3 regions of the Exiguobacterium sp. s59 genome follow, and region 1 is predicted to be linked to each of the others. Evidence: riboswitches for the same ligand, from Rfam matches in the RefSeq annotation. Region 1 holds a riboswitch; each other region holds the start of a gene.
What was found. Region 1 has a riboswitch for thiamine pyrophosphate ahead of tenA (thiaminase II). Riboswitches for the same ligand answer to the same signal wherever they lie in the genome.

Region 1 (10,533 bases):
CTCTCGCCGAATGTATGTCAATATGACAGGAATCAACGGTAAATAGACGACCCATGGATAAAGCCAACGAGGCGCTTTCGCTCCAACGCCCGTAATACTTAATATAAAGTGTACGGAAAAAATAAAGATGAAAATCCCGGCATTCCCAAACCAATACGCGATGAGTGCTGGACTATACTCGATCGGAGAGAGATGGCGGACAAATTCCGCCAAGAAAAGCATCGAATAGCCGAATACAAACAGGCTCAGCAACCGATGCTCGACTTTATTCGGATTTCGTTGAAAGACATCGAGTGCTAAAAAGCCGAGCAAAAATGACGGCAGTAAGTAAACCACCAGATAAATGAACATCTCGGTCATGCAGAACCTCCTTATTGATTCGTATTCGGTTATTTCGCTATGTTGCACCCTTTTCCCTCTTTAAAGCGACAAAAAACGGGATGATTTACATCCCGTTCCTAATATCACACGCTTATAACGTTTCTTCGATTGGGGTATCCCCTTTAATTAAATCAATCGCTTTGTTCTGTGCATTCGAATGGTTATGAAGGACATGCACCAAGAATGATGCGACGTCTTCGCGTGGAATCTCTCCACTTCCTTCGAATTTCGTGTTCACTTTGCCCGTTCCTGCATCGTCTGTCAAAGCACCAGGACGTACAATCGTGTATGTGAGTCCACTCTGTTCGAGCAAGCGATCTGCGTGATGCTTCGCTACGTAGTAAGGCTTCATCGAATCTGGCCAAGACGAGCGATCTTCTGCTTTTAAGGCGCTGACCATGACGAAGTGTTTGATGTTCCCATTCGCTTGTGCCGCTTCGATACTCTTCGCCGCACCATCTAGGTCAATCAAAAGTGTCTTATCTGCCCCAGTGCTTCCACCAGAACCTGCCGCGAACACGATGACATCCATCCCATCAATCGCCTTTTGCAAATCTGCCACCGAACCTTCGAGGTCACCGAGTACCGCATTATACCCTTTTGACTTAAAGTCCTCGAGTTGTTCTTCCTTACGTACCATCGCCGTGACTTGATGTTTCCCTTCCTTGTGTAACTTCTCCACCAATTGGTGGCCAATCTGACCGTTTGCACCGATTACAAATACGTTCATCTGTCTTCCTCCTCAAAAATGAATTCAGAGACAAGCGAAACGCCGGGTAGCCGTTGCTACATCCGGTGCAGAAGCAATGGCAGAGATGACGGCAACGCCGTCTGCCCCGTCATGAATGATTGAAGGAACATGCTCTGGACGAATACCTCCGATCCCCACAATCGGAAGCTGTGGATATTGCTGACGGACCTGTCGAATCAGTTCCGTCCCACGCACATGTCCCGCATCCAGTTTGCTTTTCGTCTCATGAATCGGACCGATTCCGACATAATCTGCGAACGGAAGCGCTGCACGCACTTCTTCCATCGTATGGACAGACACCCCTAACCATTTATCAGGTCCTAATTGTTTACGAACCCATTCAGCTGGTAAATCGTCTTGTCCGACATGTACTCCATCTGCATCAATCGTAAGTGCCAACTCTACATCATCATTGATGATAAACGGCACTTCCGCTTGGCGACATACCTGTTGGAGCGTCCTAGCCATTGCTTCTTTTTCATCTCCATACAATGCATCTTTACCTTTTTCGCGAAATTGAAAACATGTCACACCACATCGAAGTGCCGTTTCGACGGTCGACACCAAATCAGAAGCATCGATTGTCCCGCACACAAAATAAAGACGAAGTTGCTTAGCGAGCGCTTGTTTCGTACAGAACGTCAACGGTAATCACCTCTTCTTTCGCTAAACGATGTCCCCAATGATTCGTCGGTCCATGCCCCTGTCCAATCGATAATCCATGTGTAATCGCCTGATGAATAAACTGCTTCGCATCTACGACGGCTTGGCGTAGCGTCTTTCCATATGCCAATTCGGCCGTCAAGGCTGCAGAGAACGTACATCCCGTTCCATGTGTATCTTTCGTCTTTATGCGAGGTGCGCTCACTTGAAATGCTTCAGATTCAGTCACAATCAAATCGACTGCCTCCACACCTTCCGTATGCCCACCTTTGATGATGACGACATCGACACCGAGTCCACGAATCGAATGAGCGGCTTTCATTCGGTCGGACTCCGTCCGAATCTTAATTCCGGTCAATACTTCTGCCTCAGGAATATTCGGGGTCACGACCGTCGCATGTGGCAACAGTTTCGTACGAAGTGCTTCGATTGCATTCTCCTGCAACAAAGAAGCGCCCCCTTTAGCCACCATGACAGGATCGACGACGACATGCTCGAACCGATGGCGTTCAAGCGCTTTTGCCACCGCTTCAATTCGCTCCGCATCTACCAACATTCCCGTCTTACATGCCGTAATGTTAAAATCGTCAGTTACCGCATCGATTTGCCCAATGATCATTTCCGTGGAAATCGCTTCAATCCCATGAACACCAAGTGTGTTTTGAGCCGTGATCGCAGTCAGCACACTCGTCCCGAACGCACCGAGCTCTTGAAACGTTTTTAAATCAGCTTGAATCCCGGCGCCTCCCCCTGAGTCAGATCCAGCAATCGTCAATACTTGCGGTCTCATGATGTCGACACCTCGATTCGATTCGTCGGGATTGTATGTTGCGTCAATTGATGAAGGGCATTTAAGAAGTGAATCGGAAAATCTCCTGGTCCTTCTGCCCGTTCACTCGCCAACTCCCCGCAATAGGCATATCCCGACACGGCTGTCACCGTCGCCTTTAGGGCGTTCTTCTCGACCGCTAGACATGCTCCGACGACCGCACTGAGTAGACAGCCTGTACCGGTCGTCTCGGTCATTCGTTTTGTTCCGCCATGGACTTCTATGACGACACTTCCATCACTGACCAGATCTTCTTTTCCGGTCACCGCCACGACACATCCATAGCGTTTCGCCGCTTCGAGCGCCAATTGGCGTGGTTCACACGCCCCGTCCCCCGCATCGACACCACGTGCTGCCCAATCGACGCCGACCAATGTGGCAATTTCTCCTGCATTCCCACGAATGACCGACACGCGGACGTGACGAAGGATACGCTCGACGACATCTCGACGAAATGACGTTGCCCCGACACCGACCGGGTCGAGCACGACCGGACATCCCGCTTCATTTGCAGCTTGCCCTGCACGAATCATCGTCGCTTCGGTCATCGTACCGAGTGTCCCGATGTTGAGTACGAGCGCATCGCTCACGAATGTCATCTCTGCCACTTCCTCAATCGCGTCTGCCATCACCGGGGAGGCACCGATGGCGAGCAGTCCATTCGCCGAAAAATTGGCGACGACCGTGTTTGTGATGTTGTGAATTAACGGCGCCTGCTTTCGAATCTCACTCCAAATCTCATGTCTCATTGGTTGACCTCCTGTGACAACGTCCATGACTCTAGTGTCCATGCCATTTCCCAGAAGGCGACTTCGTAGTAACAACTCTTCAAGAAGAGTTTCGTATAACGAAGCCGCTCTTCTTCTGTCGCTTGTCCGGCTAATTCATCCAATCGATCAATCTGTTCTTCTACCAGCTCACGGAACCATTCCGAACCGTAAGTCGCAATCCAAGCCGAATAAATCGGATGATCGGGTCGCTTATCTTTTAAGCGTTCACCAATCTCGTAATATACCCAGTAACATGGAAGGATTGACGCCAATACATCACCGAGTGTCGGTCCTGCTTGTTGCATATGAAGGGCATACGCATAAGCGGTCGGTGCCGGCTCGAATGTCGCAAGTTCCACGTCTGTCACGTTGAGCATCGTAAAGAACTCACGATGAAGTGAGAGTTCCGCCTCAATCGTGTGCAATGCATGCGTCAAAAAGCGGCTCGATAGTTTCATCGTTGGTGCGAGCGTCGCTCCTTTCGCCTGCACTTTCGAAAACTGATTCAAATAGTAAGAGTCTTGCATGACGTAATGTCTGAACTTCTTCTCGTCGAGCGTCCCTTCCCCGAGTGAACGGACGAACGGATGATGGAAGCTTGCTTCAAACAATCCGTCTGCTTCCTGACGTAAATGATCTGTAAATTTCATAGTAACTCCCCCTTATAACAGATAAAAAGACGCCGCCTCCCATAACGGAAGCGGCGTCTCGAACAGTCATATCTAGGTGAAGCCATATGATTCGTCTCGCCCACTTCCCTACGCTAGCTTGAACTAGATCAGGTTCGAAGGGTCTGGACCATGTCCATCTCAGCCGCGTGGCGCGACTCCCCTAGTGGCAAACATTATGAAATTCAGTCGTCTTCGACCACATTCTATCAATCTTTTTACCAATTGAAAACCTTTTCCTATTTGGGCGGTCAACAATTTAAGCTGTTTCTAGCGTCCTGTGATCAGTAAGAACATATTAAATGCGACGAGACCAAGAGGCAACATCGCCACCAAAATAATCGGCCATTTCTTTAAACGAATACCGACAAAAAGGACAAGACTTCCGACTAAAAGGGCAATAAATGTCGTATATGGGTTCATGAAAAAACGCTCCTTTCTCTATAAGGAGCGTTTCCCGGCTCTCGGCCTCATTAATCGTTCGAATGTCGAAGTGTTGCACATGCGGCACGGACACGTCTCGCTTCTTCTTCTCGGAACACGAAATCGCCTTGTTCGGCGACGCGTTGCGCGCAAAAGAAGAAGAGCGATTGCAAGCGGTCATGCGTATCTTCAATCGCACTCAGCTCAGCGGAAGCATATGTTGCCGTAAGCATCTCCCACAACTCTTCCGGCAAGTGGTCGCGCATCCCATCACCTGACTTCCCGAGATTCACGGAGAACTCCGTCGCATAACCGATATTCCATTCCATCATCTGACGGAGCATATTCCGCATGATATCGAGGTGATCGAGCGCATACAGCACCTGATGCCGTTTGATGCCTTTAACGACATAGAGCGACACCCACCAAAACTCATTCCAGCAAGCCGCATACTCGTCAGCAGATGGACGTGTTACGCGATATGTGGTGTCCGAAGGCGTAACGTCCGGATGATGATCTCGGTCGAATACGATTTGACTGAGCGAGTCCATTTCGAGCATGGCTTCTACTTGATCTACACTCCGAATCGTCAAATCGATCCGATGTCCGTCCACATACTGCACCAAGAACGTCACATGTCGTTTCGGGTCAGTCGTTTCAGGCGTCTGCATAATCAAAATATCCCCAAACGTGTCCATCCATGAGGAATCGTCCGCAACCGCTTGGACATCTTCCACATAAAAAGCAAGGTCGACATCCTGATATGCGTCTGGCTGGATATTCGGATTGACGAGTGAGCCGTTCAAGACGACCGTCCGGATGTGTTCACGTTCTTTCGCGAACGCAATCAACTGCTCGATAATTTGTTCTGGTTTCATTCTACAATCGCCCCCAATGAGCGCGCGACTTGAATTGCCTGCATCGCGTCTAGTTTTGTTTGTTGCAATGTTACGTTTGAAAAATCAACCCCGTCGACGAGTGCGCCTCTAAAGTCGGCACCACGACACACCGCGTGTTGAAGCGTCGCCCGAGTCAAGTCCGTCTGTTGCCAGACTGTCTCGGTCAAGTCAGATCCATACAGATCGGCCTCGACCAATCGAACGTGGGACCAGTCCATTTTCTTGAGCGACACGTGACGTAGGTTGACGAACGACCAGTCCCCTTCCGTGACACGAACACCTTCAAACTGACTTTCTTCAAAAGAAGATCCGGTCATTTTACATTGTTCAAATTCGCTCGTGAACAAGTTGGCACCATGGAATTGGCAGTTCAGAAACGAGCTCCCGACATGACGGGACGCATTCCATTTCGAGTCCGTGAAATCACAGTTGATGAACTGACAGCGCTCCGTTTGTAGCTCAGTCGCATCGACGTACGTAAAGCGACAGTTCTCGAACGTGACATGTGACAACACTTCGTCGCGGAGTGTCACGTCACGGAAATCTTCATCTCGATATTGTGTATGTGATTGAAACATCATATCCCTCCTTCAGGTATACTAGAACAGATTACAAAGATTGGAAGTGATACAGATGGACCTCGTATTTCCGACTGAACAAGGAGTCTTCAATTATCGCGTCGCCGGTATTTTTTTGAAAGACGGACACGTATTGATTCACCGAAACATCCGGGATGACTTTTGGGCATTACCCGGTGGTCGCGTGACGCTCGGTGAAGAAGCTGCAACCGCACTCGCACGCGAGCTTCATGAAGAGCTGAACATGCAGGTGACCGATACTTCATTCGCCTTTGTGCACGAGAACTTGTTTACGTACAACGATCAACCGTTTCATGAGATTGGACTGTACTTTTATGTAGACGGTGACCTCCCGCTCCAAGACGGAGACTTTTACGGACCTGAAGGAGATCACCTGATTTATCGTTGGCAAAAGCTCGACCGTCTACAAGACGTCACGCTTTATCCGGAAGTACTCGCTCAACTACCGAACCGTTTGCCAGCCCATTCACTCAATCCGGCTTGAATTTAGAGAAGCGATTTCAACTCATGTAAATGTCGAATCTCATACGTTGACTCCATCGTCGCGGCCACTTCGTTCGGGTTGAACCAACATGTATCTAGACCATACATCCGTCCGCCGGCGATATCTGCCGTGACCGAGTCACCGATAATCAAGCCCTTCTCTGGCGTCACGTTTGGAATTCGGTCGAAGACGTAGTCAAAGAACGGCTTCATCGGTTTTTGCGAGCCCGTCGCATCCGATACGAACACGTCTTGGAAGTACGGCAATAGTCCAGATGACTCTAACCGTTTGAATTGCGTCTCCGTCACGCCGTTCGTGACGATATAGAGTGGATAATCAACGCTCAGCGTTTGGACAATCTCTAACGCACCGTCAATCATGTGCACGCCCGCATGTAAATAGTCCCGATATTGTTGTTCGACATGTGGACCGTCGACGGTGAGACCGAGTGAATCGAACAGTTTCGTGTGACGACCGACCAGCACTTCTTCCCGGTCCACTTCGCCGCGTTCAAAAGCACGCCATAAACCGCTATTAATGTCGACATATCGCGCCTTTACCTCTTCTGTCATCCGGACGTTATAGGATGCGAGCAATTGCTCCAAGGCGACGTGTTCACTTTGCTTAAAATCTAACAACGTATCGTCAATATCAAATAAAATCGCTTCATAACGTTTCATATTTCTTTCTAACCCCTCTCTACGTCTAACTGTACAGGAAGTATTCAGGAACTTCAAAAAGAGTGATGACGAATAAATCACACGATAGCTCTACTGATTGTATCGACCTCAGCGTTTCTACTTTGACCAACAGACCTATGCTTTCCTCCACTATCTCGAACGTCATGCTTCAACTCTGATCGTTCGACCCATTGAGATGTTTATTTTTCTAAAACAAGTGAATACTTCCTATGGTGAAGAAAAATCAAAGGAGTGTTCAAATATGCATACAGATTTTACGAAAATGTACATCAACGGTGAATGGGTAAGCGGATCAAGTGAAAAGTCGATCGACAACGTCAATCCGTTCTCAAACGAGACACTCTTCTCGATTCAATCGGCAGACGAAGATGATTTGAATCGCGCTTATGAAGCAGCCAAAGCGTCTCAGACGGATTGGGCCGATATGCTTCCGCAAGCACGACGGGAATTGATTGAGAAGTTTGCCCAGCTGACGATGGACAATAAAGACTTCATCGTCGATTGGCTCGTGAAAGAGTCTGGGAGCACACGCATCAAGGCAGAAAGTGAGTTCGCCGCATCGATGGCCATCATTAAAGAAGCCTCGACGTTCCCGTTCCGTATGGACGGACTCATCAAACCTTCGATTGTTCCGAATAAAGAGAACCGCGTATATCGCAAGCCACTCGGAGTCATCGGCATTATCAGCCCATGGAACTTCCCGCTCCATTTGGCCGTACGTTCAATCGTGACGGCTCTTGCGACCGGAAATTCGGTCGTCGTCAAACCGGCCACAGCGACACCGGTCACAGGTGGTCTCCTGTTCGCATCCCTCTTCGAAGAAGCAGGACTTCCAAAAGGCGTACTCAATGTCGTCGTCGGACGAGGGTCTGAAATCGGCGATGCGATCGTCGAACATCCGATTCCACGTCTCATCTCGTTCACGGGCTCGACCGAAGTCGGACAAGGAATCGCAGAGAAGGCGGGACGTCTCTTGAAGAAAACCGCTCTTGAACTCGGCGGAAATAACGTGTTCGTCGTGCTCGACGATGCCGATCTCGATCGTGCCGTCGAATCAGCAGTCTACAGCAAGTTCTTCCATCAGGGACAAATTTGTATGTCGACGAACCGAATCCTCGTCGCCGAATCGATTCATGATGAATTCGTGGAACGTTACGTCGAGCGCGTTAAACAGTTGAAAGCAGGCGATCCGAACGAAAAAGACACGCAAGTCGGTCCGCTTATCGATCACGACCAAATCGATCGTATCTTAGAACAGATCGAAAAAACCGTCGATGCGGGTGCGACCGTCCATACCGGCGGAACAGCAGACGGCAACGTCCTCGAACCGACCGTCCTCAGTGGCGTCACGAATGACATGCCACTCGCGAAACATGAAATCTTCGGTCCGGTTGCGGTCATCCTTTCGTTCAAAGATGACGAAGAAGCTATTCGTCTCTCGAATGAATTGCCGTATGGATTGAGCGGTGCCGTCCACGGTTCGGTTTACCGTGCGACCAATTTCGCACGAAAAGTCGAAACCGGCATGATTCACGTCAACGACCAGTCGGTCAACGATGAACCGCATATGCCGTTCGGGGGCGAGAAGAACTCTGGTCTCGGACGATTCAACGGCGAATGGGTGCTCGAAGAGTTCACGACGCTTCAATGGGTGTCCATCATGCATGAACGTCGCGAGTATAAACCGTTCTTCTCATAATACAAAAAAGTGTTTCGGCAATTCGCCGAAACACTTTTTTAGATTTTCTTCACAAATTCCGACTTCAATTTCATCGCACCAAGACCTTCGATTTTACAATCGATGTCATGATCGCCTTCCACAAGTCGAATCCCTTTCACTTTCGTCCCTTGTTTGACGACAAGCGAAGTGCCTTTTACTTTTAAGTCCTTAATCACGGTGACCGTGTCCCCGTCCTGTAGCGGATTTCCGTTCGCATCTTTGATTTGGGATGCTGCTTCTGCTTCTGCCATCTCGCTCGGTGACCATTCATAGGCACATTCCGGGCAGACAAGAAGCGGACCATCCTCATACACATAAGATGATTGGCATTTCGGGCAATTCGGGTACTCACTCATACGATTTCCTCCATTCGATTCACTCGTTTCAGTATATCGTATGGGGAGGCAGATTTTCTATCCTATTCATCCCTCTTTTGGTGACGCAGGACCTTCTAAATCGAGTTGATAAAACGATAAGTCCAACCATTTCCCGAACTTGTAGCCAGCATTTCGGATCGTACCTGAATGAACAAACCCGACTTTTTCATGGGCACGAATACTCGTCACGTTCGATGCGTCAATTCCACCAATCACGGTCTTCATCCCTCTCGCTTCTGCGATACGAATGATTTCCTTCAATAGTTTGTTGCCGATTCCTTTCCCGCGATATCCAGGATGTACATAGACGGAATGCTCGACCGTGTAATGGTACGCAGGCCACGGACGGAACGGTCCGAACGTCGCGAACCCCATGACGACATCATCCTCGACCCATACGATGATTGGACAATCCTGGGCTTTCTTCTCTTCATACCAGGTCACTCGATTCTCGAGCGTCACCGGGTCGTAATGATAGACGGCCGTACTATTCACGATGGCGTCATTATAAATATGTAAAATCATTTGAAGATCATCTCGTCGACAGTTGCGAATCATACCAACACCCACTTCTCGTTTTTTTCATTATACGAATCCCCTCTTTAAAAGACACGAAAAAAGTGACCGGTCCAATCGACCAGTCACTCGTTTCATGCGGCCAAACGGTCACACATTGAAGCACATTCTGTACAGACACGCGCACATTCCTGACAATGCGCGTGTTTATGTTTCTCACATTCTTGCGCACAGGCTTTACAAATGACCGCGCAAGCGCGAGCGAGTTCAGGAACAAACGCAGAGTCACGTGTCATCGCTTCGGCGAGAAACGCACAGGCAGCGGCACACTCCCGGTCGAGTCGGATACAATCGACCATCATCTGTACGTCTTTTTCCTCTAAACAGGATTCCAAGCAATAATTACATGTCTCCACACACTCATGGAGTGTTTCGAGTTCATTCGCATAAATTCGATGAGCCATCTGTGATTCTCCTTTCTCTTCTCCTTCAGTTTTGGACACGTTACTCTTGTTCCCTAATCGATAAAAGAAAAACGACCCAGATCAAGAATCCGGGTCGTTCACGAACTTACGATACAAATAAGCGATTCGATTAAGTAATGTCTCATCATATTGTTTCGGCATAAAACGACAGCGATAAAGTCGATACATTCGCTTCAAGTCTTCCCACTGATGGTCAATGTGTTGTCCTTGTCGAAAGCGCGCCAAGTCAATCAAAAAAATCTGTCCGTTCGGGGTCAAAATAATGTT
Region 2 (10,533 bases), on a different contig from region 1:
GACCTCACCCGGTGTCTCAACGTGAACGTGAACTTTTAAGAGTTCTTCGTCCGCGACGACAAGGAGAGAATCTCCCAGTTCAGACAATTCGTTACGGAACGCATCTTCATTGAACGGTGCATCCTTTAACTTTTCGTCTTGGAAACGAACCATGATCTCTGTGCAATAACCGAATTCGATATCTTCTGTAGACATGAACCCTTGTGCCGCATGCGCATGGTGTTCTGCCTCGATCAACGCATCCATGACAGGAGCATGTGGTTTCTCGAGCTCTTTGCCTTCAAGGCTAGCAAGGAAACCTTCGTAGATGACGAGAAGTCCTTGACCGCCCGAGTCGACGACGCCGACTTCTTTTAATACCGGCAACAAGTCCGGTGTACGGTCTAACGATGCTTTCGCTTCTTCGATGACGCGTTTCATAAATTCAGTGAAATCACTTGTCGACTCTGACGCAAGGAGCGCTTCGTCGGCCGCTTCACGAGCAACCGTCAAAATCGTTCCTTCAACCGGTTTCATAACCGCCTTGTATGCCGTGTCGACACCGCGCTTGAGCGCTTCTGCAAAATCAACTGTTGTCAGTTCTGCTTTTCCTTCAACAGCTTTACCGAATCCACGGAACAACTGACTTAAAATAACACCCGAGTTTCCGCGTGCTCCCATAAGTAGTCCACGTGCAAACTTTGATGACACCTCTGCGATATTTGATGAGTTCATCGCCGCTACTTCTTTCGCGCCCGACGTCATCGTCAAGTTCATGTTCGTCCCCGTGTCTCCGTCTGGAACCGGGAAGACGTTAAGCGAATCTACATAATCTGCGTTTTGGCTCAAGTTGGCCGCTCCGTTCGCGATCATGTTTGAGAGCGCCAATCCATCTAAACGTTTTAAACCCACACCAAATCCTCCTCCGTTTTCGTCAGTCATTCGTCAGACGAACGCCTTGAACGAATATATTTACCGACGAAACGTTTAATCCTAAAGTTTCTCCGAGCGTATACTTGACTCGGCTCTGCACGTTGTATGCGACTTCAGATACTTTCGTCCCGTAGCTTACAATGATGTGCATGTCGATATGTACGTCTTCGTCTTCTTGACGTACGACGACACCACGCGCGTAATTTTCACGTTTTAACAATTCAGCAATGCCGTCTTTCAATTGTGCTTGTGAAGCCATGCCGACCACACCGAAGCATTCCATCGCTGCACCACCTGCGAGTGTCGCGATGACGTCACTTGTGATGTCAATATTGCCATATGTTGTCTTCATTTCAATTGCCATATGGAGTAGCCTCCTTTATTCGGAATGATTCCTAATGTACATTCTACAATAAGTACCTAGTTATTAAAAGAACCTGCTCCAGAAACTCGGTCAATTAACGCGATAACCTCATTCATTATTCAAATCCTTGAGAGTAATGTCAAGTTTTTTTCTTGTCATGGTACGATTTTCTAGTTGCATCGGGAAAAAAGCCGTGCTAATATAAACGAGTGTCTATTAGGACGAACCCACATAAAAAAGGAGGGGAAACGCATGGCACGTAAATGCTACGTAACAGGTAAATCACCTAAATCAGGTAACAACCGTTCGCACGCACTCAACAAGACAAAACGTACTTGGGGTGTAAACGTACAAAAAGTTCGTATTCTCGTTGACGGTAAACCGAAACGCGTTTGGGTTTCAGCTCGCGCACTTAAATCAGGTCTCGTTGAACGCGTATAATACTTATACACGAACGAATAAATCCCAGCGGCATTCGCCGATGGGATTTTTTTGTGCTCATTTTTTGACAATCATGACGAGAACGGTCCCTTGATGGACCGTCAACCGGGCAGAATCCGTAGACCATTCATTTGAGATCGTCAGCGCCTCTCCGCTCGTCACGTCATGATGGTCAAGTGGATATTTGACATCTTTAATGGAAATCGTAGCTGTCTTCCATGGCATGAAAGACAAATAGTGACCGTCCCGTTTCGGAATGGTATAGTCTCCTATTCTTACAAGATAGACCGTTTGCCCTTCATCATGAAGGTGCATCTCCGGATAGGACTCCAGTAAGCCTACGTTCGCAAACGTCATATCGATCCGTCCCCCGAGAGCCCCATACACATCGATTCGTGTTGCTCCCCGTTCTCTTGCTAACTCCAATGCAATTTCTAAGTCTGTCACATCTTTCTCCGAAGGATAGCGTAACGCTTGATCAGGTGGTGTCCCATCGAACGAATCAAAATCTCCCACCACGACGTCTGGTACAACTCCTTCATCTAACAGTCTTTGATATCCACCATCCACACCAATCACAAAATCGGCATCACGCGGTAAGTCCGGAATAGGTGCCGGACTCGCCGCGACGATTAGTACGTTCATTGACGGATATCCCGTGTCGCCACACGCGTGAAACGTGGTGCTGTCGTGAAGAGAAGTACTAACACGATGGCCGAGATGACAAAGGATGGGAGCATATACGTGGCGTTATATCCGAGCGAGTAGGCCACGACCGGACCTTCTGCGTATTCAGCGAAGAAGACGATACCCGAGATGACGTGCGCTGCGTATCGTAACATCGACCCGAGCAATGCCCCGAGCACTAAATAGATGGCAAGCGTCTTTGTCGCACCTTGACTCGCAGCATGTTTCACTCGCCCTGCGAATACCCCGGCCATACCGACGAGGCCATATGCGACCGTATAGTCGAGCAAGAATTGTACAGGTGTGAAAATGTATGCTCCGAACAAGAGTTGAAGTGTCCCGACGAGCGCGCCTGTCGCAAGACCACTTTTCAGCCCGTGACGGAACGCCATGACAAAGATCGGGAGCATCGCTAAACTGATAGACCCACCTTGTGGTAAACGATATGGAATGAGCAAATCAAAAATAAGCCCGAGCGCCGCAAACAATGAAATTTCAATGAGCGCTTGTAATTTGAAACGTGATTTCATCCTTCTTCCTCCTTTATTTGTTTGAACGACAAAAAGCAGCATGACGTAAACGCCATGCTGCTTGAATTCGCAACGTGCATTTTCGCCACATCCCTACGTCCGTGTGAACGGAACAGGTTCAAAGGGTTAGCGTATGCCTCTCAGCCACATGATGTGACACCCCTTGCGACTCTATCTTGTTGTTCTACCGTCGATTATACACGAGATGCGCCACGAATGCTATCGATGGCTGCTTTATAATCCGATTGACTATAGATGGCTGATCCTGCCACAAGCACATCAGCTCCAGCATCGATGCAACGTTTTGCCGTTTCTGCGTTCACACCACCATCGATTTCAATCTCAAAATCAAGTTGATGGTCTTGACGAAGTTGGCTAAGCGCTGAAATTTTTGGCACGACCGATTCAATAAACGCCTGACCCCCGAATCCTGGGTTGACCGTCATGAGCAACACCATATCGACGTCCGTGAGTACGTGTTCAATCGTCGAAAGTGGTGTATGTGGGTTTAAGACGACCCCACATTTCGCACCTGCCGCTTTGATTTGCTGTAAGACACGATGCAAATGATTCGTCGCTTCCACGTGTACGGTTACGATGTCCGCACCGGCTTTCACGAAATCTTCAACGTAGCGTTCTGGTTGGTCAATCATCAAATGTACATCGAGTACCATGTCTGATTTTTTACGCAAGCTCGCGAGAACAGGTAGACCAATCGAGATGTTTGGTACGAATTGCCCGTCCATCACGTCAAAATGGATATAGTCAGCCCCTGCTTCTTGAACGGCTTTTACTTCAGCTTCCAAGTTGGCAAAATCGGCAGCTAAAATAGATGGTGCAATTTTAATCATCTGTCAATACCTCCGTTTTCGATCGTTTAACTCCTCCATAAAGGTAACATAATTTTCGTACCTTGTTGAAGCAATTTCGCCATTTTCAACCGCTTGTTTGATGGCACATCCTGGTTCATTAACGTGGACACATCCCCGGAACTTACAATCGTCATGGCGTTCCACGAATTCGGGGAAGCACCATCTGAGCTCATCTGTCTCAAGTTCCTGAGGAAACTCTAGACTTGAAAAACCCGGTGTATCGGCAACGAGACCATCCGCCAATTGGATTAACGTCACGTGACGTGTCGTATGTTTTCCTCGTCCGAGCGATTTCGAGATTGCACCTGTCGCCAACTCGAGTTCTGGCGCGACTGCATTGAGTAACGAACTTTTCCCGACACCGGTCTGACCGGCGAAGACGCTCGTTTTTCCCTTGAATAGACTGCGCACTTCATCAACACCGTGCCCATGCTCCGTCGACGTTTCGATCACGTCATACCCAATCGCCCGATAGCGAGCAATCGCCACTTGAATCGGTTCGACTTCACTTTCATCGAGCAAGTCCATCTTCGTCAATACGATGATTGGATGAATTTGCTTCGATTCAATGAGAATGAGAAAACGGTCAAGCAAATGATAGGAAAACGCTGGTTCCTTAACTGAAAAGAGGAGGAACGCTTGATCAATATTCGCAATCGGTGGCCGAACGAGATGGTTTTGGCGCTCTTCCACTTCAAGAATATAGCCGGTCCCATCTTCTTGATCTTGAATCACCACATCGTCGCCGACGACAGGTGAGATATTGCGTTTTCGAAAATTCCCCCTTGCCCGACAACGAATCTCTTGATTCGCCTCGGTCATCACATCATAAAACCCGCCTTGAAGACGAATGATTGTTCCTTTCATTATGACTACCTCCTTTTAAAAAAGAGGTGACGACACCGTCACCTCTTTATTGTGCCTCTTCGGCTTGCGCATATGTGACTGAATCCGTTCGAACAATCTCACCATCAACTTCAATCGTTGCTGTCCCGACTTCGTCAGGGGCAATGACTAGCGTGTACGAGTACGTTGTCGTCTCTGTGATTTGATCACGAAGTACCTCAATTTCACCACGTGCGTCAACCGTACGAATGACGACTTCGACCGCTTTCGGCTTCTTATCCTTATCCAGTTGCTCGACTTCAACACTCACTTCACGTTCAATCGAGATATCGGTCGGTTCGACGCCTTCCGATACAATCACCGTGAGCTCCGTTCCCGGGTCGACTGCCGTCCCGGCTGTCGGAAGTTGACGGATGATTTGACCTTTTGGAACACTTGTCGAAAATTCATCCTTCTTCACGATTTTCAATTTGTTCTGTTCAGCATAAATAGATGCTTCGTCGAACGTATACCCGGCAAGGTTAGATAGTTCCACTTTGTTGCTACCTGTCGACACAACGAGCGTGACCGTCACCTCTGAAGGAACGACCTCTTCACCTGGGTCAACCGATTGTGAAATTACATCCCCACTGTTTACCGTTTCAGAAGCTTCGGTTTTGATTTCAAGATCGCTGAATGCCAAGTCTTTTAGCATACGCTCAGCGGCAGTCTGTGAAAGACCTTCCACGTTCGGCATCTCGACCGTCTCTTTTCCGGCCGATACGACAATCGTCACAGTCGTGCCGCGTTTCGGTTTACGTCCTTCTTGCGGATTTTGCGAAATGACCTCACCCTCCGCAATATCATCGCTCGCACGTTCTGTCACTTCGACGACAAATCCAGAAGCCTCGAGTTCTGTCGTCGCGTCCCCGATACTCATGCCGACGACATCAGGCACGACGGCGCGCGACATTTCGTCGGCGACCACATACGCCGCAATGCTTCCCCCAATTAAGAGAATGACGAGTAATATCCAAATCCACCATTTGCGTTTCTTCTTTTTAACCGGTGCCTCATTTGGCTCCTGTTCCTTTGGTGGTGTGACCGGGGGCGGTGTCACCGGTACATCTTGTTTTTCTTCAGGCATGACCGGCGCCATGACGAGTGTTTGGTCGAACTCGTCTTGATTGGCTGAGAGACGTCTCGGCTCATTGGCACGTTCTCGGCTTAATGCGGTCATACAATCTTTCTTGAAAGCTGCGACCGATATATGACGGGCACCCGGTGATTTCGACAAGGCTTGCATGACACAATTCTCAAGCGCTTGTGGAATATTCGGATTCAAATCCATCGGCCGAATCGGGTCATCTTGCAAATGTTGAAGCGCGACTGCGACCGGCGTCTCGCCGATAAACGGTACGCGCCCCGTCAACAATTCGTACAAAACGGCACCTAGCGAGTAAATATCCGACTTTTCATCCGCGAATTTCCCGCGAGCTTGTTCAGGTGAGAAATAGTGGACAGAGCCTAGGACGGACATCGTATGCGTCAACGTCGCATTCGACATCGCAACCGCAATTCCAAAATCGGTCACCTTCACATTTCCATGCTGATCGATCATCATATTTTGTGGTTTGATGTCCCGATGAATGATTCGATTCGCATGGGCGTGATCAATCGCATCACAAATCTGTCCCATGATGCGCAACGCCTCATCGACAGATATGTATTCTTCTTGCAAATATTGTTTTAACGTCACGCCATCGACGTGTTCCATGACGATATAGTATAAATCATCTTCATCACCGACGTCGTAGATGGCGACGATATTCGGATGGTTCAGACTCGTAGCCGCGTGGGCTTCTCGCTCGAACCGACGTATAAATTGTTCGTTATGTGAGAATTCAGATCGCAACACCTTGATGGCGACGGTTCGGTTTAAAATCTCGTCATGAGCCCGGTAGACATTTGCCATGCCTCCGCTGCCGATTTGTTGTTCGATCCGATAACGATCGTTGATTCGTTCTCCGCTTCGCATCGGATTCATCCTCTCTTTCTATCTGTGAATTGAACGAGCGCGACCGTGATGTTGTCGCTCCCTCCCAATTGATTGGCTTCAGCAATGAGTTGATCTGCTTTTTGATCAGCCGATACAGCTTGTTGTAACACGTGTTGAATTGCGCCATCCGTCAGATGTGTCGTCAATCCATCCGTACAAATTAATATCACATCAAACTCAGGGTCAGCGAGCACTTGCACGTCAGGTTCGACTTGTTCGCTTGAACCGATCGCCCGGGTGATGACATTTCGTTTCGGATGAACGCGCATCTCCTCTTCTGTCAATTCACCGAGCTGTTTAAGCACGTTGACGTAAGAATGATCTTCTGTGAGACGTCTTAATTCATTTGCTTGCAAGGCATAGACACGGCTGTCACCGATATGAACGATGACCACCGTCTCTCCGTTCCAACAAACGGCTGCCACAGTCGTTCCCATCATGACGAGGTTCGACTGCTTTGCAAATTGCAACACTTGTTCATTCGCCAAGTGAATGTGATGACGGAACCATCGCTCGATATCGACCGGGGTCGACGGGAGAGACGGGAAAGCCCGTCGAAACTCCTCAATCACGATTTGACTCGCGACCTCTCCCGCTGCATGTCCACCCATCCCGTCGGCAACGAGCGCAATTCCTGAGAAGGCATCGCCTAAGATTAAAACTGCATCTTCATTTTGTGTGCGTACTTGTCCACGATCTGTTCGAAATGCTAATTCCATCTTTCTGATTACCTCGTTTCTTGTTCGCGCTCCTTCGCTCGAAGTTGCCCACAAGCAGCATCGATATCCGACCCTTGCTCGCGACGAATCGTCACGTTCACATTGCGGTCTTTGAGCACTTTTTCGAAGGCAAAGATTTGAGCTCTCGGTGTGCGTACATAATCGCGTTCCAATACGTGGTTAACCGGGATCAAGTTGACGTGACATTTGATTCCTTTCAACAAATCAGCCAATTGATGGGCATGGTCTTCTGTATCATTGACGCCACCAAACAATCCGTATTCGAACGTGATGCGACGACCGCTCTTCTCGGTATAGTAACGGACGGCATCCATCAACTTGTCTAAGTCAAAGGCACGGTTGATTGGCATGAGACGTGTACGTAGTTCTGTCGTAGCCGCATGAAGCGAGATGGCGAAGTTAATGCGCATTCCTTCATCCGCAAACTTGTAGATTTTTGGAACGATTCCACTTGTTGATACTGTGATGTGGCGTGCTCCGATGTTGAGTCCGTGATCATGGTTGACCGTGCGCAAGAAACGCATTAACTCATCATAGTTATCAAACGGCTCACCGATTCCCATGACAACGATTGAGTCGACACGCTCACCTGTCGCGTCTAACGCACGCTGTACGTCGAGCACTTGTGCCGTGATTTCACCGGCTTCTAAGTTTCGCTTCAATCCACCGAGTGTTGAAGCACAGAACGTACAACCGATTCGACAACCGACTTGTGTCGTGACACAAATTGAGTTCCCATATTCGTGACGCATGAGAACCGTTTCAATTGAATAACCGTCTTGAAGTTCAAATAAGAATTTGATTGTACCGTCCTGTGATTCTTGTTTGACCAATTCTTTTAACGTCGTCAATTGGAATGATGCTTCTAATTGGTCACGTAGTGCCTTTGGAACGTTCGTCATATCGTCGAATGACGTGACACGTTTAACGTACATCCAATCATATAATTGTTTCGCACGGAATGATTTTTCTCCTGCTTCCACGACCCACGCTTCAAGTTCAGGGAACGTCAACGAATAAAGTGACGGTTTTGCGCCTAAAAGTGGGTTTTTTTCTACTGCTTTTGGATTCATTTTTTATACCTCTTTCTTAAATGCGGCGATATAGAAGCCGTCGGTCCCGAATGTCGTCGGTAATAGTTTTAATTCAGCACGGTCCGATGCCATGATCGGACGAACAGATTGTGGGAGACGTTCTCGTAACGTTTCGTCCCAGACCAATCCTTTTGATAACACATAGTCAGCCTGTGTCTCGTTCTCAGACGGATCAATTGTACATGTCGAGTAAACAAGCGTACCACCTGGCTTGAGCAGTGGCAATACGGCATCAATGATTTGTCGTTGAATCTTCGGTAAGTTCTCGAGCTGGGCTTTGTCTTTCGTCCATTTGATATCAGGCTTGCGACGAATAACACCGAGCCCTGAACAAGGAACGTCCAGAAGGATTCGATCAAAACTCTCTTTTTCGAACTGTTCACCTGCCAGACGAGCATCAAGGGCAAGTGCGGTCACTCCATTGATGTGAAGACGTTTGGCTTGCTGGTCAATCAATTTCGCTTTATGTGGGTGTAAATCGAGCGCTGTGAGCGATCCACTTTCCATCCGCTCAGCCGTATGCATCGCTTTCCCACCAGGGGCGGCACACGCATCTAAAATATGGTCATCTTTCGAAACGCCGAGCGCATCTGCGACAAGCATCGAGCTCTCATCTTGAACCGATAAAAGTCCTTCCTCGATGAATGGGGTCGAATGGACGTTGCCCGATTCGACAACGAGTCCATCGCTCGATAGTTCAGAGCGAGATGTCAAGACGCCCAAGTCGGCCAAGCGATTCATCATTTCGTCGACAGACGCACGTTTCCGGTTGACGCGTACCGTGACAGGAGCCGGCTCATTGTTTAATTGACAGATGGCTTCAGCCGTCTCGACACCGTACAAATCAATCCAGTCCGAAACGAGCCACTTCGGGTGACTATGCTCAATCGAGATTCTCTCCGCATCCGTCAATTCACTAAAATCAGGGAATCCTTCACGGAGAACGTTACGTAACACCCCGTTCACGAACTTACTCGTCCCGAGATGATGTCCTCGTTTTTTTGCGATTTCGACGGCTTCGTGCAAGACGGCACGATCCGGTACCTTATCAAGGTAAAAAAGTTGATATACACTCATTCGAAGAAGCGGAAGCACGAACTTGTCGAGCTTCTTCGGAGAACGGATTCGATCGTTTAAGATGTAGTCCAACGTCCCTTTCCGACTGAGTGTCCCGTAGACGAGTTCGGTATACAGACCCACATCTTTCGGGGCAACTTTTTTTTGTTTTAATACATCATTGACGGCAATCGTTGAATACGCGCCGCCTTGTTCAATTTTCATCAGCGTATCGAGCGCTGCTTCACGTACGTTCATGAGTTCCTCCTAATCGGTCACCAACACGCAACTTTTGTCCAGCTCCGCGCATGAAGGTCGCACCATCCATTCGCTTTTTACCTGCTGGTTGTAGGTCCGTCACTTTGATGGCGACATTGTTTCCGGTCGCCACGACGAACCCGTCTTCTTCTAGGCGAATGACTTCTCCCGGTTGACCTGCACCGGTCGTCTTTTCTCCCATGAACAGTTTCACCCGTTCTCCGTCAAGCGTCGAGTAGGCCGTCGGGAATGGGTTCATCCCTCGAATATGGTTATAGATGGCTTCTCCACCGATACTCCAGTCAATCTGTTCGCGCTCACGGCTAATGTTCGGCGCAAACGTCACCTCCCGCTCATCTTGAGGGACCGCTTCAATCCATCCTTCTAAGAAAGCTGGAAGTGTGCGAATGAGAAGATCACTTCCCGCTACGGCAAGTTTATCAAATAGCGTTCCGACCGTATCCATCTCTTCGATTGGGACGATTGTATTCGCAATCATGTCACCCGCGTCTAACTTGTCGACCATATACATGATCGTCACACCTGTCTCCGATTCACCATCGATGATGGCTTGATGAATCGGGGCGCCTCCCCGATATTTTGGAAGAAGTGAGGCATGGACATTGATCGCTCCGTGAGGCGGTGCCTCGAGTAATGCGGTCGGCACGATTTGTCCATACGCTGCCGTGACGATG
Region 3 (10,533 bases), on a different contig from region 1:
GTCGGGAAACAAGTCGGTTTCGTCATTCCAAAAGTGACGGACGGTGTCGTCCTTGGTCTAAAAGACGGGATTTATGAATGGGATGAAATCAATCGGGAGCTAAATAAAATTGTCGAATTGGATGATCCCGACGGTCGATTACGTTTTAATGATGGGAAAGCCGATCCATATGGTCGTATTTTTGCGGGCACACTCCACCTCGAAGATGAAGAAAATCAAGCGACATTGTATCGGGTCGATCGTGATGGAACGACTACATCATTGATGGATGAGTTGACGCTTTCGAACGGATTGACGTGGTCTCCTGACCATTCCGTTTTTTATCATATCGATACACCGACTGAAAAAATCCGGAAGTATGATTTTGATTTGAAGACAGGAACAATTTCGAACGGAGAGGTCGTCATCGATTTTTCGGAGGAAGAAGGTTTTCCTGACGGGATGACGTCCGATTCTGAAGGTTGTCTATGGATTGCGCATTACGCGGGTGGAAGAGTATCGCGGTGGGACCCGTCAACAGGCAAAAAGTTACTTGAAGTCCATGTTCCCGCACCAAATGTCACTTCATGTGCCTTTATCGGAGATGGACTCAATCGATTAGCTATCACGACGGCTCGTGAAGGAATGGATGAGGAGGCGCTTTCTGAATATCCGGAAGCGGGATCGGTATTTATCATCGACACAGAAGTGAAAGGGATGCCATTGTATCGTTTCGGTCGCTGAGGAGGAAGTACGATGGTGAAACGACTGTTAGTTCGAGCTGGAATTGGGTTGGCAGTTGCTGCAGCGGTCAAGATTGGGATTCAAAAGTTACAAGAAAATCGAACGCGTGAAGAAGATCATTCGTATCTCGATCCGAAGTGGGATGAAGTGCCAAGTATTGATTCGGATAAAGATGAGGATGAGGTCGGATTGACTCAACTCGATTCGATTTATCGGGCTGAATGGCAGGCGAATGCTTATCCACGCTCGGAGGCAGAACGAAAAGCATTGGAAGAATAATTGTATGTTCTTCAAAAACACGTCCATGTGGCGTGTTTTTTATTGACAAAAGTAAGGAACGACTCCATTATACAAAGAGTAATGATTACGATTTAATGGAGGTCCATCATGAAACGAATTCCAATTACAGTACTTTCGGGTTATCTCGGTAGCGGGAAGACGACACTGCTCAACCACATCTTACATAACCGAGAACATAAAAAATATGCGGTCATCGTGAATGATATGAGCGAGTTGAATATCGACGAGAAGCTGATTGATCAGGGCGGGTTCTCGCGGACCGATGAAAAGCTAGTCGAACTCTCGAACGGGTGTATCTGCTGCACGCTGCGGGAAGATTTGTTGACGGCTGTCTATGACTTAACAAAAGACCGTGAGCTCGACGGGATCATCATCGAGTCATCAGGAATCTCTGAACCAATTCCTGTCGCGCAGACATTCACGTATGCCGATGACGCTCTTGGGATTGATTTGACGAGCCGTGTGTACATCGATGCGATGGTCACGGTCGTCGATGCGTACCGTTTCTTCAAAGATTTCAATTCTGGTGAATCGCTCATGGAGCGTCAACAAGCCGTCGACACCGGTGACGTCCGTGAAGTAGTCGATTTGCTCGTCGACCAAGTCGAATTTGCGGATATCATCGTATTGAATAAGGCGGACCGTGTGTCCGAAGGGGAACTACAGGAGATGAAGGGGTTACTCCAAACACTGAACCCGAGTGCGAGATTGTTGACGTCGACATACTCGAACGTCGCGTTAGAAGACCTTCTAGACGTCCAGTTATTCGATTTTGATCAGGCGATGCGCGCTGCAGGGTGGATCCAAGAACTCGAGTCGGAAGAACATACGCCGGAAACGGAAGAGTATGGCATCAGCTCATTTGTCTACCGGCGCCGTCGACCGTTCCACCCTGAACGTTTGATGCACTGGATGGAACATTATCCAGAAGAAATCGTCCGTGCAAAAGGATTTTTATGGATTGCGACAAGAAACGACCTCGCTTGTCTGTTTTCACAGGCAGGGTATGCATCAACGCTCGAACATGCAGGTCGTTGGCTTGCGACGTTACCTGCAAGTGAACGTGAGGAGATGTTTGCAGCTGAACCTGAGCTTCGTGAGGATTACATCGAGCCATACGGGGATCGGCAAAACGAGTTGGTGCTCATCGGTCAACGAATGGAACGGGAAGTGGTCGAGCAATCGCTTGACGCCTGTTTATTGACGGACGAAGAGATGCCGTCATCGTGGAATACGTTCCATGACCCACTTCCGGGTTCAGGTCATCTCGTCACATATTCAGATTGACCGTTTACAAAAGATTAAAACATCGCTATACTGTGACTGCATAAGTAACCGCATATTAATGACTGCACTAGGGGTGCTTCGGCTGAGATGAGAGCATGGCTCCGATCCCTTATAACTCGATCCAGATAATACTGGCGTGAGGAAGTGCGGCACTTTCTCTATGCAAGTTTGTATAGATTTTGTTGCTGCATTCTCATGAATGCGGCTTTTTTTATGCAAACACATTTAGAGGGGGAAACAAAATGAATGAATCATGTGGTACGAGCCCAATCGTCGGGTTTCGATTCACACTGAGCCCGATGACAGACGATTTTGTCGGGACAATCAAAGGTGCTCTAAAACGAACGGATCTGTCAGGTGTGTGGAGACATACGGATGACGTGTCGACGGTCATCCGTGGACGAGTCGAGCATGTGTTTGACGTCGCTCGAACGGTGTTGAGTCTTGCTTCGGAGGAAGGGAAGCACGTCTCGCTGAGCGGAACGTTCTCTGTCGGTTGTCCAGGAGATTCAACGGGAGATGAGGCACTCGAGGCTCCGAGCGAACCATCAAACGGTGCATCAAGAGACCAGTATGTGTCTTCGCAGTTCGCACTCTATCCGATGGGTGCTGACAATTACATGGAACTCATCTATGAAGAAATCGAGCAAGCAAAACAGGCTGGTGTCTATAACGAGTCGATGCATTATGCATCAGGCATCCATGGGAACTTAGATGACGTGTTCTCGTACTATGAGGCGGCTTTTAAGCGGACGCGCGAAAAGAACCGACATGTTGTCATGACGGTGACGTTCAGTGTAAATAGTCCGTCACATGGAGGGCGACATGCTTAAATCGTGGAAATTAAAAGAGGTCGTCCTTGTCTCCGTATTGTCTGTCGTCTTTGCCGTCGTCTACTTATTGTTCGTCCATATTGGGAACTTATGGGCAGGATTGATCGGACCGATCGCCTACGAGTGGATCTTCGGTATCTGGTTCATCGTGTCAATCATCTCGGCGTACATCATCCGGAAGCCTGGTGCCGCCTTCATCTCAGAAGTGATGGCCGCGACGATTGAGATGTTGATTGGGAATGCCATTGGGCCACGCATCATCTTGGTCGGCATCGTTCAAGGTTTAGGGGCAGAAGCCGTCTTTGCGATGACGGGCTACCGACGTTATGAGCTATGGGTACTCATGCTTGCCGGATTTGGGTCGGCTGTCACGAGTTTCGTCTATACATATTTCATGAGTGGGTTCGCGATGTTAGAGCCAGGTTATGTGGCGACGATGTTCGGGCTGAGAGCCGTCAGTGGGATGGTCATCGCTGGGATCGGTGGGAAGTTGCTCAGTGACCTATTGCTGAAGACAGGATCACTTCGCGGTTATGCGATTTCACGAAGTGGGAACGTCCATGGTTGAGACAGAGTCACTTCATTTTAGATTCCCAGAGAGTTCTGAGGCGATTCTTGAAGACGTGACCGTTTCAATCCGTCAAGGTCGTACGATTCTTAGTGGGGCGAGCGGAAGCGGGAAATCGACGCTTCTCGCGCTATTCAACCGTCTCTATCCGGAGAATTGTGACGGAATCCTTGATGGTAGACTCGAACTACTTGGACGATCATACGACGACTATGCACCTGGCGAGATCAATCAGCGGGTCGGGACGGTGTTTCAAGACCCGGATACGCAATTTGTCATGGAGCGGGTGGATGAAGAACTGATCTTCACACTTGAGAACTTGTCGACACCTGTCTCAGACATCGAACAACGCGTGACGGAAATCCTCGAATCGTTACAGTTGAGTGATTATCGAAACCGAAAAATCGATTCGTTGTCAGGCGGACAGAAACAGCGGATTGCTGTTGCGTGCGCTCTAGTCGGAAGACCGGAATGGCTACTGCTCGATGAACCGTTGACTCATCTTGACCCGGTGACCGCGTACGAATTTGTGGAATGGCTCGATCGAGTGACAGGACTGAACGTCATCGTCGTTGAACATCGTCCTCACCTATGGGGTGATTACTTTGACTGGCATATTGAATTAGAGCGAGGGCGTATCGTTCGGAATGAATCCTTTTGCCCGGTCGATGACTTTGCATTTATAAAGTCAAACGCTTCGCTAAAAAATCCTTATCACTACACAATCGAAGAGGTCAGACGTGATTCATTTCAGCTGAAAAGATCGGAGCTTCATGTCCGAGCAGGAGAAGTGATTGCCATACTTGGTCCGAATGGGAGCGGGAAGTCCACGTTTTTAAGAAGCTTAACGGAACATGACCGACGGGTTGGGCTCGTACCGCAATCGCCGGAACATTTATTTTTCATGAATTCTGTCGAAAGTGAATTACAGTTTGGTCATGAAGATTCGATTGAGAGCGTTTTATCTGACATGTCGCTTCTTGATCAGCGACATCTCCATCCGTTATCTCTCAGTCACGGACAAAAACGGAGGCTCGCAGTTGCAATCCAGTCGCTATCGAACAAACAGTTGCTCGCATTCGATGAACCGACAGCGGGTCAAGACGAACCGTCATTGCATGCGCTCGAGCTGTTGATGAAGCGACATGCTGAAATGGGTCGAACGATTCTATTCGTGACCCACGACTTGTCGTTCGCCCGCATCGCCAACACGTTTTATTTGATGAAGGACGGGGAACTTTCAGGACCATTTAAAGATGAACTCTGGAAGGACACGGAGACACTTCGTCATTATCGGTTGCAAGGGAGGAGAGCGCGATGTCACTCCATGACATGAATCCGACGGTGAAATTTCTAACATTGACGTTCGTCATGTTCGGTCTCGCATTGTTTTACAATCCATGGACCCCGCTCGTGATCGTAGTAGGGACGGTACTGATTCAATGGATGGCAACCAATGTCTCATGGAAAAGATGGCTACTTTTCTTGATCCCTTTTCTCATCACGGCGCTCGGAACGTTTTGGACAACGCTCGTTTTCGGAAAAGACCTCGGGGGAGAGACATGGGTGACCATTCTGAGTCAGGAAGTCACAATTGAGGAGAGGGATGTCGCGATTGCCCTCAGCCTTCGCGTATTGGCGTTCACGGTCCTCTCGCTTCTTTTCATGTTGACGACGGATTCAAAGCGGTTCGTCATGAGTCTGATGCAACAGGCGAAGTTGTCACCGACAATCGCATATAGCGCGCTCGTCGGGTTCCGTTTCATTCCTCTTTTAAAACGGGAACTGCAACAACTTCAATATGCACATCGCCTACGGGGTGTCCCACTCGATACGAGATGGGAACGTCTACGGCACGTGCCGAAATTACTGTTGCCACTCCTTGCCGGATCGATTCGAAGAGCGGAGCGTGTCGCCTTCTCGATGGAAGCGAGAGGGTTTACAGGCGGAAAACGGACGATTTATGACAGGGTTGAAGTCAAATCAAGTGATTTTATATGGTCAGGTGTCTTTTTCGCGTTGTTTGGATTTGCCATCTGGGCAGGAATATAAAAAACGAATGGCCGCCACAAGGGGCGGCCATTCGTGCGGCTCGTCCCACGGCGCCCCGACGCCTGCAGGAAAGCAATCCGATGGAGACCCAGCAGCGACTTGAGTCGCGATGCGGCTCCGGGATTGCCTGCGGAAAGCGTGGGCGCCGAAAGGACGAGTACGAACATGTTATTTGTCAACAAGCTGTGACGACTCACTCGGAGTCGTCTTTTTTTGTTTCTTTTACGATTCGAAACTTTGGTTTGATTGATTCATTGTTGAACGCCTCGAGCACTGTGTTCTCGTTGGCCATACGGATCTGTTGTGGTTCACCTTTGGCCGTCGTACCAATGCAGTACATGTTTGACTCGTAATCGGCAAAGAGCGACTTATAGGATGTCGCATGGTGCATCAATCGACCAGGTGAACCCCAACCGACGATGATCATGCCATTGCTTGCTGCTACCTCTTGCAACGTCTCTTCGACATAGTGATAGTTTGTCTCGTCGAGTTGTGATTCCACATACGGAAGATTATCATTGATGGCAAGTGTCGGCACAAGGCTGATGACACGCATCTCCCGAATCGGCTGTGACAAATGATTTTGCATCAACATATAGGCACGTTGCGTTGTCGTACCTGATAAGAAAGCATCGCTCATTCTCGGTGAATAAATGATGACGGCACAAATGACCCCGTCTTCCACATCCGTGAACTCATACGTTCGCATATAGCGTTTTGTTTTATCTTCATTGAAGATTGATTTTACGCGGATGGTTACTTCTTCTACATGCGTATTCATTTCCATTCCTCACTTTTTCATGTAAGCATCAGCCGAGTGTTTTGAACCACTCGATGTATCGAATCGTATAATAGGCGACATGTTGACTGATTGTGTCCCGTTCTTCAGGGATGTACGTCACGTTTGTTTCGTAATTTTCATAGTATGTCATAACATCGTTAACATACTGCTCACTCCGGTTGTACTCGAAGATAGCATTTCGAATAGATGTGGTAGAATCCGTTTTCTTCCCACCGTGTTCACTTAAATAATACGCCGCGGTATGTGCGGAATCAATAAGACTATGTGGGTCTGCTTTCCCGTCTCCATTCCCGTCACGACCGAGACCACCGTACTGGTCGATCAATGCAAGGTCTGTCAAATCGACTTCGTCTTCTGGGACGTCACCTTTTTGGTCATCCGTATCATATTCCCAACCGAGCCAAGTACGAGGCATGAATTGGAATGGTCCGATCGCACCAACGGATGAGCGCATGGAAGAACTGTGAGAGAAAATCGTCTCGACGCGATGTACGGCGGCAAGCAAATGCCAGTCCACATCGTATGCGTCAGCAGCGTCCTGATAGACAGCGATGTGAGCGTTCGGTACGCCATGCTCACCATAATAGGTTCGATACAATCCATTGTTTACTTTATCGTGTTGACCGAGCCAGCCGATTGCCCCGAGCAAAAGCACGAGCACAATGATAAAACCGGTCAATCGCAGCATCATACGTTTCAAGATACCGCCTCCTAGCTTTTAGACAATACCCGAATAGTGTAGCATATAGCTAAGAGTAAGGACAGGAGTGGATATGGATGCTCGAACGATTGATTTTTACGGCAATTATTGGATACATGTTGATTGTCCAAATCTTCAACGCAAAATTGATCCGTCCATTGATTGAGACGAAGGGACGGGCGTGGGTGTACGATCAAACCGTAAAATCAGCATGGGGACTGACCTTGTTGATTGTCGCCCTCATATTTTTATTTCAAGTACCGCCATCCGAAGTCGGTTTGACATTTGCGCCAGAAACGGGCAACGAACAGGCGTGGCAAGTCTTTTTCCTATCATGTATCCTCGTTGCATTTACGCTCGTCTTTTATTTATTGGTCAAGACCTCATCAAAACTTCGTCGAGCATTGCGTCCTTATTATGAGCTCGATTTAGAAAAACTGCTCCTGCCAAGAACGAAGAATGAGGAGCAGGCATGGAGCGCCGTCTCGGTCACGGCCGGCGTGACAGAAGAGTTTATTTTCAGAGGAGTGCTCTTGTACACAATCTCCCTCTATATAGAAGTACCGAATCTGACACTTGCCTTGATCGGAGGTGCCCTGTTCGGTATGGCACATGCCTATCAAGGGATCAAAGGTGTCGTTACGACAGGCATTGTCGGTTTCGGTCTCGGTCTCTTATATCTAGGGATGGGTGTCCTGTGGCCGGTCATGGTCTTGCATGCACTGCTTGACTTGATTGCTGGACCAATCCATGTCGACGTAAAAAACGATTAACCGCGTCTTCATATGCAGGCGCGTCCTTGATCATACAATCCGTATGTTCCGCCCCGTCAATCAATAGCAAGTCATTTTGCCGGTTCAGAGCGTTCATCTCGACTGACATCCACGTTGGGACGAAATCATCTTTTGATCCGTGTACGAATAAGATCGGGGTCGTCGTTTCGGTGACGGCCTTTTTCGGTTGTACTTGCTTCATCGTGAACCCGGCACGTGACCATAAGAAATAATTGATACCGGGAAGGAAAAGTTCTGCCGGTATCCGGTGTAACTCCTTCAACTGGTATCGCATCAGGTGACCCATATCGTCAAACGGACATTCTGCGATGACGAAATCGACATCTGTGAGAGGGGTCGTCTGAAGGACCGTCGCGGCACCCATCGAGACCCCGTGAAGACCAATTTGGTCGACCGATTCATTTATTTTCAACCATTCGATCCAATCAATCATATCGATTTTTTCATGATATCCGTAAGAAGCATAAATCCCTTCGGATTCCCCATGAGACCTCAAATCGACAGCGAGCAAGTTATAACCGAGGCGATGGAACATGGCAAGATGAGGAGCCATGAAACTATGAGAAGCGGTATACCCATGAACGAATACAATCCACTTCGTCGATGCCTCATTTCGATAAATCCGTCCGTAGAGTCGATAATCGTCCCTCGACTGAATCGAGACGTGCTCGAACGGAACATCATGATAGAAGGCGCGATCCTCTTCTGTGTACGGAGCGAGTAACATCTCCGGTGTTTTCCGTTTCCCTCGAGTCATCCGTTTGAAGGCATAGTAGCTGATTGCGTAATAACTTGTGAAAAGTGAAGCTAATCCGATTTGCCATTTCCGTTGCATAATACCGACTCCTTTCACCGTTATTGTACCCGAAATGAAGACAAATCGTCCTATTTTCATACATAAGAAGAACGCATACGCACAATAACTCCTTAGGTTGGATAACATATATTCACTCGTTTTAGATGTGAGCCAACGCTATGATTAGTAAACAATATACAAGGGAGTGGGAATCACGATGGAGCGAACGGATATCTTTCGAATGATTCAAAGCATATTGAGCAATCCAAACGGCACACTTGATCGGGGAGTAACTTTTAAGTGGACAAGCGATGGAAACATACGAGTCGTCGGACTCGTGTTTGATTTGTTGCTAGACCGCTATTTTTTACACAACAAAACGAGTCTATCCACCGAGGTACAGGAAATCGCAATGTCAACCGGATGTAGACCAGAAGAGGTCGTCCGGGCGTTTGCCTGTCTCTCGGGGATTCGACTCGAATCCAATCATATAATGGAGCGGTTCATGGTGATCGAAGAAGCGATGATCTCTCAAAGCGGAGAAATCGGAGTCACAGTACGTTTCGGCGGTTGGCTCACATATCAGCTCCAACAAATCTGTCAGCATGAGAAGATACTTAGTTTCTAATCTCTGTCAGCGTGCCATCAATGACGCGTAAGACACGGTCACACACATCAAGCATGCGCTCGTCGTGCGTGATGACGACAACGCTGCGCCCTTTACGGTGTGCCTGTTGTGACAGTAATTCCATCACTCGACGTCCGTTCTCATAATCCAGGCTCGCCGTTGGCTCATCTGCCAGAATCAGTCGTGGAGAATTGACCAAAGCTCTTGCGACGGCAACTCTTTGTTTTTCTCCTCCTGACAGTGTCATCGGGAGATGATGCAGCCGATGTTCTAATCCGAGCTCTTGTAACAGTTCTTTAGCATCGACGTTTCTGTTTTCTTGAATGAGTTCGAGTTGCTCGAGCACCGTCAAATAGGGAATGAGATGAGCCTGTTGAAATACGAACCCGACCTCATGAAATCTTAGAAGACGCCGTTGTTCCTCATCTAAATCAGACACGTCTCGTTCATTCAGCAAGAATGTTCCATGTTCCGGTTTACGAAGCAGTCCGAGAATGTATAACAATGTGCTTTTCCCACTACCACTTGGGCCGACAATGGCGATACATTCTCCCGGAGACACGTTTAAATTGATATTGTTTAAAACGAGTTGACCATCGAATTGATGGGATACGTGTTGTAGTCTCATGATGCTTTTCCTCCTATGATTTCAATTGCGTCAACTTGGCGAAGTTTCCAAAGGGGGAGCAACGCGCCAAGAATCGATAAGATGATGAACATGAAGCCGAATCGTAAAACGTGACCGATGTCGACGATAAACGGCATGGACGACGGAATCACTATATCAGCGATGTACATAATCCCGATAGACGTAACAACAGCGGATGAAACGATTACGATGACCTGAAAGAGCAAAGCTTGCCCGATGATACGAGGTGACAGACCAATCGCTTTTAAAATACCGAGTTCCGGTAGTTTTTGTAAGGTGAACAAATAGAAAAAAGCAGTCAAAATAAATGTACCGATTACGAGTAGGAATGCTCGCATCATCGTAAAGGTACTCTGTTCGGCACTATAGCCAGGAACGGACTCGATGAGCTCCTGTTGACT

Region 2: it holds a riboswitch for thiamine pyrophosphate, as region 1 does, so the genes downstream of both, thiT (energy-coupled thiamine transporter ThiT) here and tenA (thiaminase II) in region 1, are expected to answer to the same signal.
Region 3: it holds a riboswitch for thiamine pyrophosphate, as region 1 does, so the genes downstream of both, KNO91_RS09215 (Ykof family thiamine-binding protein) here and tenA (thiaminase II) in region 1, are expected to answer to the same signal.

Annotation. Positions count from the first base shown of each region.
Region 1 covers NZ_JACSKG010000002.1:44,633-55,165, reverse strand. Annotated here, with positions in the region: gene KNO91_RS03655 (GGDEF domain-containing protein) at 1-360, opposite strand, end outside; gene KNO91_RS03650 (SDR family oxidoreductase) at 473-1,111, opposite strand; gene thiE (thiamine phosphate synthase) at 1,136-1,777, opposite strand; gene thiD (bifunctional hydroxymethylpyrimidine kinase/phosphomethylpyrimidine kinase) at 1,746-2,585, opposite strand; gene thiM (hydroxyethylthiazole kinase) at 2,582-3,373, opposite strand; gene tenA (thiaminase II) at 3,370-4,044, opposite strand; TPP riboswitch at 4,133-4,237, opposite strand; gene KNO91_RS03625 (hypothetical protein) at 4,333-4,485, opposite strand; gene KNO91_RS03620 (aminoglycoside 6-adenylyltransferase) at 4,536-5,363, opposite strand; gene KNO91_RS03615 (pentapeptide repeat-containing protein) at 5,360-5,962, opposite strand; gene KNO91_RS03610 (NUDIX hydrolase) at 6,018-6,467, shown strand; gene KNO91_RS03605 (YjjG family noncanonical pyrimidine nucleotidase) at 6,470-7,147, opposite strand; gene KNO91_RS03600 (aldehyde dehydrogenase family protein) at 7,410-8,867, shown strand; gene KNO91_RS03595 (zinc ribbon domain-containing protein YjdM) at 8,906-9,244, opposite strand; gene KNO91_RS03590 (GNAT family N-acetyltransferase) at 9,311-9,823, opposite strand; gene KNO91_RS03585 (four-helix bundle copper-binding protein) at 9,916-10,245, opposite strand; gene KNO91_RS03580 (protein kinase family protein) at 10,327-10,533, opposite strand, start outside.
Region 2 covers NZ_JACSKG010000001.1:427,121-437,653, reverse strand. Annotated here, with positions in the region: gene KNO91_RS02255 (DAK2 domain-containing protein) at 1-891, opposite strand, end outside; gene KNO91_RS02250 (Asp23/Gls24 family envelope stress response protein) at 914-1,276, opposite strand; gene rpmB (50S ribosomal protein L28) at 1,529-1,717, shown strand; gene KNO91_RS02240 (thiamine diphosphokinase) at 1,775-2,362, opposite strand; gene thiT (energy-coupled thiamine transporter ThiT) at 2,359-2,934, opposite strand; TPP riboswitch at 3,008-3,108, opposite strand; gene rpe (ribulose-phosphate 3-epimerase) at 3,129-3,785, opposite strand; gene rsgA (ribosome small subunit-dependent GTPase A) at 3,789-4,676, opposite strand; gene pknB (Stk1 family PASTA domain-containing Ser/Thr kinase) at 4,720-6,669, opposite strand; gene KNO91_RS02215 (Stp1/IreP family PP2C-type Ser/Thr phosphatase) at 6,675-7,409, opposite strand; gene rlmN (dual-specificity RNA methyltransferase RlmN) at 7,418-8,503, opposite strand; gene rsmB (16S rRNA (cytosine(967)-C(5))-methyltransferase RsmB) at 8,507-9,838, opposite strand; gene fmt (methionyl-tRNA formyltransferase) at 9,825-10,533, opposite strand, start outside.
Region 3 covers NZ_JACSKG010000004.1:200,605-211,137, reverse strand. Annotated here, with positions in the region: gene KNO91_RS09230 (SMP-30/gluconolactonase/LRE family protein) at 1-723, shown strand, start outside; gene KNO91_RS09225 (hypothetical protein) at 736-1,002, shown strand; gene KNO91_RS09220 (GTP-binding protein) at 1,111-2,310, shown strand; TPP riboswitch at 2,370-2,470, shown strand; gene KNO91_RS09215 (Ykof family thiamine-binding protein) at 2,553-3,143, shown strand; gene KNO91_RS09210 (ECF transporter S component) at 3,136-3,711, shown strand; gene KNO91_RS09205 (ABC transporter ATP-binding protein) at 3,704-5,047, shown strand; gene KNO91_RS09200 (energy-coupling factor transporter transmembrane component T family protein) at 5,029-5,763, shown strand; gene KNO91_RS09195 (DUF1643 domain-containing protein) at 5,957-6,544, opposite strand; gene KNO91_RS09190 (lytic transglycosylase domain-containing protein) at 6,573-7,256, opposite strand; gene KNO91_RS09185 (CPBP family intramembrane glutamic endopeptidase) at 7,343-8,038, shown strand; gene KNO91_RS09180 (alpha/beta hydrolase) at 7,971-8,894, opposite strand; gene KNO91_RS09175 (hypothetical protein) at 9,073-9,483, shown strand; gene KNO91_RS09170 (ABC transporter ATP-binding protein) at 9,473-10,111, opposite strand; gene KNO91_RS09165 (FtsX-like permease family protein) at 10,108-10,533, opposite strand, start outside.